4 regions of the Ruegeria sp. BG8 genome follow, and region 1 is predicted to be linked to each of the others. Evidence: riboswitches for the same ligand, from Rfam matches in the RefSeq annotation. Region 1 holds a riboswitch; each other region holds the start of a gene.
What was found. Region 1 has a riboswitch for cobalamin ahead of ACR0DG_RS12490 (DUF1636 family protein). Riboswitches for the same ligand answer to the same signal wherever they lie in the genome.
Positions count from the first base shown of each region.

Region 2: linked by a shared signal. The riboswitch ahead of ACR0DG_RS13960 (hypothetical protein) and the one ahead of ACR0DG_RS12490 (DUF1636 family protein) in region 1 are both predicted to bind cobalamin.
Region 3: linked by a shared signal. The riboswitch ahead of ACR0DG_RS03480 (CbtB domain-containing protein) and the one ahead of ACR0DG_RS12490 (DUF1636 family protein) in region 1 are both predicted to bind cobalamin.
Region 4: linked by a shared signal. The riboswitch ahead of ACR0DG_RS03410 (DUF1636 family protein) and the one ahead of ACR0DG_RS12490 (DUF1636 family protein) in region 1 are both predicted to bind cobalamin.

Region 1 is NZ_JBQFSZ010000005.1:241,234-244,434, reverse strand. Features, by position in the region: gene ACR0DG_RS12495 (bifunctional enoyl-CoA hydratase/phosphate acetyltransferase) at 1-868, opposite strand, end outside; cobalamin riboswitch at 1,045-1,254, shown strand; gene ACR0DG_RS12490 (DUF1636 family protein) at 1,356-1,712, shown strand; gene ACR0DG_RS12485 (ABC transporter ATP-binding protein) at 1,709-2,515, shown strand; gene ACR0DG_RS12480 (ABC transporter substrate-binding protein) at 2,512-3,201, shown strand, end outside.
Region 2 is NZ_JBQFSZ010000006.1:166,082-169,282, forward strand. Features, by position in the region: gene ACR0DG_RS13950 (DNA polymerase III subunit gamma/tau) at 1-494, opposite strand, end outside; gene ACR0DG_RS13955 (protein-tyrosine phosphatase family protein) at 654-1,151, shown strand; gene ACR0DG_RS13960 (hypothetical protein) at 1,153-1,557, opposite strand; cobalamin riboswitch at 1,643-1,861, opposite strand; gene ACR0DG_RS13965 (alpha/beta hydrolase family protein) at 1,999-2,880, shown strand; RNA gene ffs (signal recognition particle sRNA small type) at 2,887-2,985, opposite strand; gene ACR0DG_RS13975 (bifunctional 2',3'-cyclic-nucleotide 2'-phosphodiesterase/3'-nucleotidase) at 3,025-3,201, opposite strand, start outside.
Region 3 is NZ_JBQFSZ010000001.1:684,804-688,004, reverse strand. Features, by position in the region: gene ACR0DG_RS03500 (DUF302 domain-containing protein) at 1-59, opposite strand, end outside; gene ACR0DG_RS03495 (DUF1636 family protein) at 129-539, shown strand; gene ACR0DG_RS03490 (hypothetical protein) at 536-1,030, opposite strand; gene ACR0DG_RS03485 (CbtA family protein) at 1,097-1,795, opposite strand; gene ACR0DG_RS03480 (CbtB domain-containing protein) at 1,800-1,970, opposite strand; cobalamin riboswitch at 2,007-2,214, opposite strand; gene cobF (precorrin-6A synthase (deacetylating)) at 2,258-3,001, opposite strand; gene cobA (uroporphyrinogen-III C-methyltransferase) at 2,994-3,201, opposite strand, start outside.
Region 4 is NZ_JBQFSZ010000001.1:669,963-673,163, forward strand. Features, by position in the region: gene ACR0DG_RS03395 (protein-L-isoaspartate O-methyltransferase family protein) at 1-230, opposite strand, end outside; tRNA gene ACR0DG_RS03400 (tRNA-Cys) at 459-532, shown strand; gene ACR0DG_RS03405 (NAD(P)-dependent oxidoreductase) at 576-1,550, opposite strand; cobalamin riboswitch at 1,678-1,883, shown strand; gene ACR0DG_RS03410 (DUF1636 family protein) at 1,977-2,357, shown strand; gene cobW (cobalamin biosynthesis protein CobW) at 2,354-3,201, shown strand, end outside.

The DNA.
Region 1 (3,201 bases):
TGCCGGGAACGTCCATAACGAAAACATGTGACAAGCGCCGCCCGGTGCGCAGCCCTTTTTCACGGCGCAAGACGGCGTGCAGCAGTTCATCCGTATGAAGATATCCCTTCATCAACGTCTGCGCACGCCCCTCGAAAACAAGATCAACCGCACGGTGTGCTGCCAACCTGTGGGTAGTTGCCTCGACGATTTCGATCCCGTCCAAATCGGCATCCAACTCTGCGGCAGCCTTGGCAATTCTGTCTGGATCGCCCACTAGAATGGGTAAAATGATCCCGTTGGAATAGGCAAGCAGCGCACCCCCAAGCGAATTTGGATCCTCGGGCGCCACCACGGCAGTTGGCATAGGCTCCAGCGGTCGGGCTTGTTCGAGCAGAGCATCAAAGTGGCGATGCCGCTGTACCACAAGCCCCGGCACTTCGACCGAGTCGAATTCCATGTGTTGGGTCGGCGGCGTAACCTGAACAGAACCGCTTAGCACCTGAATGTTATCGCCCACTCGGTGTACTTCTGTTGTGCATACCAAATCGCCGTCGTCGCGCTTTTCAGCGACTGTGACAAAGGCCGTCAGCTCATCACCGGCTACCACTGGCGCGTGAAACGTTAAGTCCACGCGACGGGTCTGTGTACCGGCGCCCGGTAAGATATTGCCAAGAACAGCGGCAATAAGTGCTGCTGGCCAAAGCGCGGGGGCGATCGCTTCTGGTCTCCCATCCCCATCCCCGTCATAGGCAGCAAGGTGCAGCGGGTTGTGATCGCCCGATGCTGACGCAAAGGCATATAGGTCGTCTACTGTGCACAACCGCGTCAACTGCGCCTGATCTCCGACGTTCAGCTGTGAAAAGGTCCGATTTTCCAATATCTTCATGATCTGTCAGCTTTGCTGTTGGCAGCGGGTCTGTTGCAAGGAACGCTGATCTGGAATTGAGAGGTCGCCGCCGTTGTAGGCTTCGGGTCAGTCAGGTCAAGCGCCATAACTAATTCCCATGAAATTGCGACAATTCGATTACGTCTGTTTTCGTATTGACCAGAAATACGATCTCGGGCAATGACGCGACAGATGGTTCCCAAAGGCTGAGCCCAAGGGATGAAAAGGGAATACGGTGAGGCGCGAGAACTCGGGCCAAATCCGTAACTGCCCCCGCAACTGTAAGCGGTGAGCGACGCCAATTTCCCACTGGCCCAATTGGGCCGGGAAGGGTGGCATAGCTTTGATCCGCAAGTCAGGAGACCTGCCATCTCAAGTGTAACCAACCCGGGGCGGGGTGTCCTGGAAGGAGGCATCATGGCGCTGCATACGCCGGCTGGCATCGTTTCCAAATCGCCCGGCTCACGGGCGTTCAGCAGGCTGTGCCATGTCTAACGCGGCAGATCACGTTCTTTTGGTATGCTCAACCTGTCGCGGGACAGTGAACGCCGACGCAATTGCAGCGGCTTTGCGCCCGGAACTTCCCAACAGTTTTGTCATCCGAACCGTCGATTGCATGGCCGGATGTGCATCCCCAACCACGGTTGGATTTCAAGGAAACGGAAAAGCACATTACCTCTTTGGGGGAATTGAAACAGCGCAGGACCTTAATGCTCTGGCCGAATTTGCGCGCCAATATGATAAAAGCGTCGACGGTTGGACAAACGCCTCAGATCGACCTGCCGCCCTATACAAAAAGACGCTGGCGCGCTTGCCAGCGTTGGTCATGAGGCCCAAGAAATGAACCTGAAAACCTTTTTGCAGGCCAGTGACGTAAGCTATTTTGCCCAATCCGATGAGGCGTTGCTGCAGGATGTTTCATTCGACCTTGAGGAAGGCTCTATCCTTGCAATTGCGGGGCCCAATGGCGCGGGCAAAACCACACTCTTGAACCTGCTATGTGGCGCAGAGACGCTGGTTCACGGCGCTATAGAAATCAAAGGGCGCAGTCTTCGCGCATTGTCGGCGGTCGAACGGGCAAGGATGATCGCAGTTGTCAGCCAGCAAGAGCTGCCCGACGGCCGCTTGTTCCTTAAAGACTATGTTGCTTTGGGCCAGATACCGATCCAGGCAGACCGCTCTGTCGATCAGCACGCACGGGATTTAGACCGCATTCTCGATCGTACTGGTCTGACCGCGTTGGCGAACAAGCGTATGGCCGTTTTGTCCGGTGGTGAACGCCAACGGGCGCATATTGCGCGTGCGCTGGCACAAAGACCGTCGCTTTTGTTTCTGGACGAGCCGACAAACCATCTGGATCCGGACGCCAAGGGTCGAATGCTTTCCTTGATTGCAGATCTTGGAATCACCGTGGTGATGATCGTTCATGATCTGGTCATGATCCCTGAGTTCGCCACCCATGTGGCATTGATGAAATCTGCGAGGCTGTCCGGGTTTGGTGCAGTGGCCGACGTTCTGACAGCTGAGCGGGTACGTGACACCTTTGGCGTTGAGTACCTGCGCTTTCACCACGAAGGGCGCGAGATCCCGGCGCTCGATATCCGAAAATCCTCTGTTTCAAATTCTAACCGGAGTTCCCCTGAATGAAACTAGTTGTGTCTATGGCTTTGATTGCAGCCATGACAGGCGGTGTTGCAGCGCATGAAATCACCGTCGACAATTGCGGCGAACCGCTTGTGTTCGAAACACAACCCGAACGTCTGGTTGTTCATGATATGAATATGACCGACATGGCTTTTGTATTGGGTCTGCAAGATAAAATCGTGGGTCTTACTGGTATTACCGGTTGGTATAAGACAAGCCCCGAGTTCGACACACTGCGAGGTGACATTCCCGAACTTGCTCCGAAATATCCCACCATCGAAAATCTGGTAGCGGCAGAGCCAGACCTGTTTTTTGCCGGATGGTACTATGGCATGCGACCTGGTGGCGAGGTGACACCAGACACTTTGGCGCCGTTCGGGATCAAGACAATGATCCTGACGGAAAGCTGTGTTCACATCAACAAAGACCGTCCGGTGGCCAGCATGGACCTTTTGTTCAACGACATATTGCGCCTGGGGCAAGTGATGCATGTCGAAGAAAAAGCTGAAACCTTGGTTCGAGATTGGAAAGATGAGCTTGCCAAAATCCAAGCACAAACGGCGGGTCTTACAAAACCTCGCGTCTTTCTTCTGGATGGTCCGGCAGACGCGCCATTTACCGCAGGTAAATTTGCAATACCGGATGCCATGATTGCGGCGGCGGGTGGAGAAAACGTAATCCATAACATG
Region 2 (3,201 bases), on a different contig from region 1:
AAGATGAACTTTACATGCTCGGGCGGTTCCTCAAGTGTCTTGAGCAGCGCGTTGAACGCACTGGTCGACAGCATGTGAACCTCATCGATGATGTAGATCTTGTAACGGGCGGACGCAGCGCGGTACCGCACACTGTCTATGATCTCGCGGATGTCATTCACACCGGTGCGACTGGCGGCGTCCATCTCCATCACATCGACGTGGCGGCCCTCCATTATCGCCACGCAATGCTCACATTGCCCGCAGGGTTCGGTGGTTGGCTTGCCTTGGCCGTCAGGTCCAACGCAGTTCATGCCCTTGGCAATGATCCGCGCCGTGGTGGTTTTGCCGGTGCCGCGAATACCCGTCATGATAAAAGCTTGCGCGATGCGGTCCGCTTCGAACGCGTTTTTCAGCGTCCGCACCATCGCGTCCTGACCCACAAGGTCGGCAAAGGTTTCCGGGCGGTATTTGCGGGCAAGCACCTGATAGGCGGGGCTGGGGCTGTCGGTCATGTCTGCTCTGTCGGATTCGTATCAGATTGCAGCGTAGAGAGCCGTGCCGCCCGCGTCCACCACAGCAGGAAAGGAAATTCGCTTTGGCAGCCGGTCTATTGGCGGATACACCGGCCCTGTGCTGTGGTTCAGCGTAAGGCACAGGCGAAGGGAGAGAACATGGAGCGGTTCGCTATATATCCCGTCAACGTGGGTGAAGGCATGGTTGCGTTCAGCCCGTTGCCCGGTCGTGACGGGAATTACGCGCAGGATTTTCAGACGATCCTGTCCTGGCACCCCGATATGGTATTGTCGATGACAACCGAGGCTGAGCTGCAGCACGGCGGTGCCGGTTCGCTGAGTTCAGATTTGGCGCTGAGCAAAATCAAATGGGTACACCTGCCCATTGTTGATTTCGGCGCACCATCACCTGCCACTGAGGCCCAGTGGCAGGACGTGTGTTCAGAGCTTGCCACAGTTTTGAAAAGCGGAGGACGCATCCTTGTTCACTGTAAGGGCGGATGCGGCCGGTCCGGGATGATCGCCATGCGCCTGCTGGTTGAACATGGAGAGCCACCAGATCAGGCCTTGGCGCGACTGCGAGCAGTTCGCCCCTGTGCCGTGGAAACGGATGCACAGTTGAAATGGGCCAGCAAACCGGCCCAAACACCTCGTTGATTCACGCGCTGGCGCGGTGTTCGGTGGATGCAGCCCGAGGCGCAAGTGCTGAAACCTCCAGCATGGCGCATGGCGGGTTCACCAAAAATCCTGCGGGTCTGGTTGTGAACACTGTTCCGAACATCATGTCTGCGTAGCCGTCAAGTTGGTCCGTAGAAACATCCGGGTCTGTATCGCAGAACACCCGGATTTGCGCGGGGTACGCCCGAAAACGGGCCGTGCATCCGGCAGCGCAATGGGACAGGTCGCTGCTGCCTTCGATTTCGAATGCATCTGTTGTGACCGGTTTAGCGCTTGCCGTTGCTTCTGCCAACGCGCGCGCCATGCGCGCCAAAGCGGGGCAAGGTTTGCCGGTTTTTTGGCACACAGTTGCGGTGTATTCGTGTGTTTTGGTCTTCCAGATCATATTGCGCCCTCCGCGCGTGGGACGAAGGGTGTGGATCAGGTAGCTCAGCCATGCTGCAGACCTGCCCGGACACCCCGCCCGAGTTTCGGTTTTTCGTGCGATGGCAGGTCTCCTGACTTGCGGGTCGTCGCTTTGCTGACCTTCCCAGCCGTCTGGCCAGTGGTGTTTCAGCTTCGCTCACCGCTTACAGTTGCGGGGGCAGTCTCGGATTTGGTCTGATCCGGCATCGCCGGGTGAACCGCACCGTGTTCCCTTTTCATCCGGCCCCGAAACCGGGGCAAGAACCATCACCCAATCGCTAGCGGGTGCATGGCCTCCGAGTCAAGCGAACTGTGGCCAAAACAAGTGGACGTTTGGTCAAGCAGGGTGGGTCTTGACTCCGAAGGATAGAACATGGCGATTTAGGTGAACTAAGCAGTTTAGAATGACCAACGCAGCACCATGTTAGACGTCAAGCCACCGGTACTGACCGAAGATTTTCGCATCCCGATCGGCGATGCGCATTTGTCTGCGCGTTTGTACCTGCCGGCTGCCGACCCGCAGATCGCAGTAGTCATACATGGTGCGACTGGTGTGCCGCGTGATTATTACCAGCATTTTGCGGGTTGGCTGGCTGACGAGCAGGGGATTGCCTGTCTGACCTATGATTATCGCGCGTTTGGCCATTCAATGACGGGCCGCATGCGTGAGGCAAAGGTGACGATGGCTGATTGGGCCCTGACCGATATGCCAGCCGCCCGAGCGGAAATGCGCAAAAGATATCCGCGTGCAAAACAATGGAGCATCGGTCATTCTCTGGGTGGGATGCTGGGCCCTGTTCAACCCGATATCGAGTTTATAGACCGTATGATCTGTGTCTGCTCGGGGCTTGTGACGTTTAACGATCATCCTTGGCCATATCGGGCGTTGGCATCGCTGTTCTGGTTCGGTCATGCGCCATTGACCGTTAAGGCCCTTGGCTACCTGCCCGGCAAAGCATTGGGTTTTGGAACGGACCTTCCCGCGCCGGTCTACTGGCAATGGCGTAAGTGGTGTACAGATCCTCATAGCTATGTGCCTGATATCGGTACTTCGCTACCAGAGGCGCGCTGGGTCGAATGGCAAAAGCCTGTCGATCTGTTCAGCTTTGCAGATGACCAGACCGTCCCACCCAAGGCCGTTTGGCGACTTGCCGACCTATACGGTCCGACCGCGCGTCGGCATCTTTTGACGCCGCAGGAGTTCGATTTGAAGCAAGTTGGGCATATCGGTGCTTTTGCGCGTCGAAATGCAGCTGTCTGGCTGCGGCTTATTGCAACGCAGTCCACAACAAAAGACTTGTAAGGGATTAAGTGAGAGGTTGGACATCGACCCAAGCGGGGCTCGTTGTGGCTGCTTCCTTCCGGACCTGACCAGGTTGGCGAGGCGCTCGCCCGCGCCAACCTCTCGACAGCCGATATAGGCGCGCAACGCGCAATTGGCAACCCGTCAGAGCGTCAACCGGACGATCAGGAACCCTCCACTGTCCTGATCCAGGATTACTGGCTCATAAACGCTTAGCTCATCCAAATGTTGCTGCGCCTGCAATCCTGTTTTCAATACCGCATATGCACCGGGCACAGGGTGTAACCTGTAGGCAGGGGGCGTTTTTTCCAATGGATCGGG
Region 3 (3,201 bases), on a different contig from region 1:
GGCTCATCAGCCCATGCTGGCATAGCCAAAAACGCGAGAGTCGTCCAAAACGCCTTCATATCGCTATCTCCTTTGGTGAAGCTGGGTGATAATTGCCAGAAACAGAGATTTCGCGCACTCACAATCTTGTGCGTATTCAGGATTGCCCGCGCGCTGCGAAAGGCGCAAAACGTCCCGGCAATGAAAAGAAAGGTCAGGTTGCAATGCGCCTGTTGATCTGCAGCAGCTGTTCTGGTGCCCGGGATCGGGAGGTGGAAGAGCTATCCATAAAACAGGCCCTGGAGCACTTGGCGCTGGCAGAGCAGGTCGAAGTGACCGAGCACGCCTGCTTCAGCGGATGTGCCGAGCCTGTTGCTTTGGCGATGCAGGCAGAGGGGCGGGCGACCTATGTCTTTTCTGGTGTCAACGTAACGACTGATGCAGATGACATTGCAGCGACCTGTCAGGCATATCTGGACAGCCCCAAGGGCTGGATCGAAGACGCCCGGCCATGCGGTCGCCTTCGAATGTGCTTGCGCGCGCGCATTCCTGCGCTTTAGTCGACCTGAACGGTAACGGCGGCACTGACCGGTACGTTGTCCACCATCAGAGGGCTGTGACCGTTGGCGTTCAGGGAAACTGAAACCTCGACCTCTCCCTTCGGAAGCTGATCAATATGCATCCAGTTTCCGTATAGCCGGGCCAGTTTCTGTCCATTGACATAGACATGCGCGTGACCCTCGCCGGGGATATCCTGGGCCGAGGCATTCTCGGGCGAGAACCGGAAGTTCCGGGGTACGACTTGCAGGTTCCAACCGGCCAACGGATCTTGCGTCAATGCGATTTCCAAACCGGGTGCGTCTGCGCCGGCGGGTAGGTTGATGGCGGTCGAATGATCGTGGGCCGCTGCTTCGGAATGCGAAGCCCCATGGTGGGCAGGATCGCTGTGGTCGTGCCCATCAAAGGTGACCCCGTTTGCGGCGGCGACAACAAATCCCGCGCCGCTGCCAAAGACCAAGCCGATTGCGAAAAGGGCAAGTGAGCGTGCCATTTCGTGTTCCTTGCATGCAAACATAGACACGCCGGGCAGGACCCGGCGCGTCAAAGCGGAATTAAATCAGGCCGTTGCTTCTGCGCGTTGACCTTCGTGTTGCCAGAAATAGCCCGCGAATGCGCCAACCAGCACCCAGGCCACCAGACCGATGCCAAAGGCGCGCGCGGCGAACAAAGCGCCAATCTCGGTCGGTACCGGGCCTGTGAAGACATCGGGTTCCGGTGCACCAATAAGGTGAGGGGCAACGAAAAGGGCAGCCGCGATCAGGTAGCTTACAAGGTTGCTGCCGAACGCGATCAGCCACAATGCCACAACTGCGGCTGCGACAGTGGCAAACCACCAAACCTGACGCGCGTATACGTCCGCCGCGGCTACGCCGGGAACTTCGGGTGCCAGAGAAAAGCCAGGGGCCAGATGGAAGGCGATGAAACCGGCCAAACCCCACAGAACGCCTGTGCGTCCGTCAATCTTGTGACCGTTGCCTTCTGCAACCGACATAAGCGCGACCATCAACAGCGCATACCCCGTGTAGGTGAGCATTGTGAAAATGACACTCAGCGCGTCGCGGAACAGTTCCGAAAACATACCGGGCAACTCGGGATGGGCTGAAACCGGGGCAGCGCCAAAATGCACCAATTCGCCCGACTCATAGAGTTCGGCGTGCAGTAGAACAGGTTGCACAAAAACCAACTGCAGCAAGGCGGCAATCAGCCCCGCTGCAGCACCAGCGAACAACGCGCTGGTCAAAATGCGGCTAAACATGGTGTTAGTGGCAGGGGAAGCCGGTCGCGTGACGCACGTCATGAGCAGCGTCATGCAGGGCGGCTGCCTGAACGTGACCGGTCAGCGTGATAATACCCAGGCCCAAAACCACTGCGAACATAACGGGCAGAATGCCAGCGCGTGAGGCCGATGCGGTTGCTGTTTGAGTCGCCATTCTAGTTCTCCTTTGCCGCCGCACCCGACGGCCGGTGTTTCAATACGTTGCCCGGCAGGTCTCCTGGCTCGCGGGTCAGTGCCTCTGTTCGCCTTCCCCCTGAAAATCAGGAGTGGCTGGTTGAACAGGGGCTCTCCGCTTACAGTCGCGGGGGCGGCTGTGGAGTTGACCATTGGCGTGATCGCACCACATTCCCTCTTAGCCTACCAGTATCTCCGGCAGGACCAGACCCATTCATTTAGCCCTTAGAGGTGCGCTGGCGCAATCGCCAATTGCGACATTTTTGGTCAGTTCACGCGCTTTTTTAAAAGATAGATGTCCATGATCCAGCCATGCTGGCTTCGGGCGCGGGCTCGGGTTTCCAGGATCTGCTGTGCAACTTCGGACAATTGTCCTTTGATCAGGATTTCTTCCTTCATCCCAACGTAAGCGCCCCACCAGATGTCAAACTCTGCCATCTCAAGGCTTTGGAACGAGCATTCTCCGTCCAGCATGACGGCGACCTTGGCGGTGGCGTCGGGCCAACCCTCTTCGCGGATGCGTCGCCCGGTTGTAACAACGTACGGCGCACCCAGATCATTGATCGGGATCGCATGGGCCGCGGTAAGCGCCTGAAGCGCCGTGATTCCGGGGATCACACGTGTCGACGGCTGCGGTTGCAGCCGAGACGCGATTCGCAAGGAACTGTCGTAGAGCGAGGGGTCCCCCCAAATCAGCAATGCAACGTGGCGCGCCTTAGGATGGGCCGCAATCGCGTCTTGCCAACGCAACGCAATGGCATCGTGCCATTCGTCAACGCCCCGCAGGTATCCGTCATCCGACCGGCGCTTGGGAATGTCGAAATAAGCGATCGTTTGCGGAGTTTCGGTCACCTGCGCGATGATCTCTTCCCGAAGCCCTGCCAGATCGGCCTTGTTTTCACCTTTTCGCGGAATAAGGATCAAATCTGCGGCCCGAATAGCCTTCGCGCCTTGAAACGTCACGTGATCGGGGTTGCCGGTGCCGATACCGACCAGTGTCAGGTCATACATTGTCGAACTCTGCCAACGGGCCATACAGGATCAATGCAGGGGCGGTGCCGATCTCGGAACTTAGTTTGTCGGACAACGCTCCGACCGTTGCGCGGTGCAGCTTTTGGTCTGGTGTTGACACAGACTCGGCCATCAAGGCTGGGGTGTCCAAAGGCAGCCCATGCTCGTTCAGTGCTTGGACCAGCAAAGGAAAGGTACGT
Region 4 (3,201 bases), on a different contig from region 1:
GAAATATTGAGGATATCCAGCATCTTGGCCAGAGTACGCGGCTCTAGCATACAGCGCCCATTCCCCAGTTCGATTAGCCCTTCGACATAGGCGGCTTCACGCTGCGCGTCCGGCACAAAATTCTCTCTTCGGACTGTCAGCATCGCGTCGATGATTGGGAATTTGGTTACGTCAGAGGGGCGAATTTGGGTATCAACCATTGTGCGGCGCCGGGCTGCGAAATCTGTCATTGGGTCGCTCGTTCTGTTCCCTAGGATGTGTGGCTTGTGCCATATCCAGACAAAACCGGCAACGCCCCTGTCGATCAAACTAATCAAGCACGGACAAGATTTTTCAACGCGCCGCAGCCACCGAGTGTTCGGATACGTCTAAATTTGCCCTCAACCCTCTGGACGCCCCAGACGAAAGCTGCTAAAACGCCTGTCACACCACGGCAAGTATTTGATTTTACTTGAAAAGGCGAGTTGGCGGAGTGGTGACGCAGCGGATTGCAAATCCGTGTACACCGGTTCGATTCCGGTACTCGCCTCCACTTCACCGATAATTCTAAGCGCCGGATCGTGGCTCCACTTGCGTCATTCGGCCCCACGTCCACTTGGGATGACTTCGTAGCCTGCCTCTTCTGGTTCGTCGTCCACCATCTCGGGCGGGAAACCGGGGGCTGTGATATCCAATCCTGTCGCGTCCTCAAGTCGGCGGATGATGTTGGGCGACAATTCGCGCTCGCCATACCGGGCGATGCCGTCCTCGAAAATATTGATCATGACAGGGTTTATTTCCAAGGGAACACCTGCACGGTCAGCCACTTCCTGAAAAAGACCGATATCTTTTTTCACAAGATCCATTGTGAATGAGATGTCGCGTGACCCGTTCAAAATGACTTGACTTTCCGTTTCATGCACAAAAGACGTTCCCGATGAGATCTTGATTGCCTCATACGTGGTGTTCAGGTCCATACCGGCGGCCTTTGCGGTGACCAATGCCTCGGCACAAGTGATCAGGTTTGCGGTTGCCAGATAGTTGGTCAGCACCTTCAGAACCGAAGCTGAGCCCAGATCGCCCGTGTGTAAAACGCGGCGTCCCATCGTGGTCAGAAATGGCAGGATTCTTTCAAAGGTCTCGCGATCGCAACCGGCGAAGATCGAGATGTTTCCCGTCGCCGCCCGGTGGCATCCGCCGGAAACCGGGCAATCCACTGCGGCACCGCCGCGCGCGATCACTTCGGACCCAAGACGTTTGACTTCTGCTTCGTCGGTCGTCGACATCTCCATCCAGATTTTGCCGGGGCCGACTTCGGGCAACATCTCTTGCATAACGGCATCTGAGGCGGCAGGAGACGGCAAGCAGGTGATCACTGCGTCGCAATCCCGCATCAGCTGCGCAGGGCTTTCGGCTGGCTTTGCACCTTTTGCGACGAACGCCTCGACAAGCGTTGAATTCAGGTCATGAACGGTCAAGTCGATTCCATTGCGCAGCAACGATCCCGACAGCTTGCCCCCCACATTCCCCAGTCCGATAAATCCAACCTTCATTCGTTGCGCCTCCGTCATCGCATTTCGTAGGCATGCCAGCACGAGAAACCGACCAGATCATGCCGCCCAGCGACGCCGACAGGTCGCTTTTCATCCCACTCACCAACAGATCAGCGCAACGCGCTTGACAAGCGACCTGCCGGTGCCGCATGTCCCATCCGTTGGTGTCTGCATCGGCAGATGAAAAGGGAATGCGTCAGCGGTTATCCGTCAAACGCAGCCGCCCCCGCGACCGTGACCGGAGAGGGTGCCCAAAGCCACTGGCCGAATGGCCGGGAAGGCGGGACACCTGCCAGAGCCAGGCCTCTGACATCCGCAAGCCGGGAGACCTGCCAACAGCCGAAGTTGAAACCGGACGGGGTGTTCCGGTGTCGGGTCCATGTCGCAACGCGTGGCCCGCATGAGACCCCGTCCCCCGCAAAAGGATCTGGGGGGATGAGAGACATGACCGAGACCACACCGGTTGAGCTGCTGGTCTGCACAACGTGCCGCCGCGGCCTGCCTGTCGAGGATGACGCGCAACGTCCCGGCGCTTTGCTACATAAAGCACTGGAACAAGCCGAACTGCCCGAGGGTGTGACCCTGAAAGCCGTTGAATGCCTATCGAATTGCGATCAAGGCTGTTCCATCGTTTTGCGCGGCGGCCCAGACCGCTGGACATTCGTCTACGAGAATCTGAACGAAACCGATCATGTTGACGTGATCGTTGAAGGCGCAAGCAAGTATCTGGCCACCGAGGATGGCTTGGTCAAATGGCGTGAACGCCCTGAACACTTCCGCAAGAACTGCGCCTCACGCATTCCCCCGATTGGAGCCCTGAAATGAGCAATCTCGAAAAACTCCCCGTCACCGTGATCACCGGCTTTCTGGGCTCGGGAAAAACCACGCTTGTGCGCCATTTGATGCAGAACCCACAGGGCAAGCGCCTGGCTGTCGTGGTCAATGAATTCGGCGATGTCGGCGTGGATGGCGATATCCTGAAATCCTGCGCCATTCCGGACTGCCCTGCGGAAAACATCATGGAGCTGGCAAACGGTTGCATCTGTTGCACCGTGGCCGACGACTTTATCCCGACAATCGAAGCGCTGATGGCGCTGGAGCCCCGCCCGGATCATATCCTGATCGAAACATCTGGTCTGGCACTGCCCAAGCCATTGCTGAAGGCGTTCGACTGGCCGGATATCCGTTCGAAAATCACCGTGGACGGTGTCATCGCCCTAGCCGATGCCGAGGCCGTAGCCGCCGGTCGCTTTGCCCCGAATGTCGAAGCGGTAGATGCCCAGCGGATGGCAGACGACTCGATTGATCACGAAACGCCGCTGTCCGAGGTGTTCGAGGATCAGATCTCTTGCGCGGACATTATCCTGTTGACCAAGCCCGATCTGGCCGGTCCGGAAGGGATCGCAAAAGCCAAAGAGGTCATCGCCGCAGAGGCCCCTCGCCCCTTGCCGGTTGTTGAAGTGGCCGAAGGGGCTGTGGACGTGCGCGTTGTTCTGGGCCTCGAAGCGGCAGCCGAAGATGACATGGACGCGCGTCCCAGCCATCATGATGGCCACGACGATCACGAGCATGATGACTTCGAAAGCATCATCGTCGACTTGCCGGAACAGACGGACCCGCTGGATCTGGTCGCAAAGATCGAACGTCTGGCCAATGAGCTGAACATCCT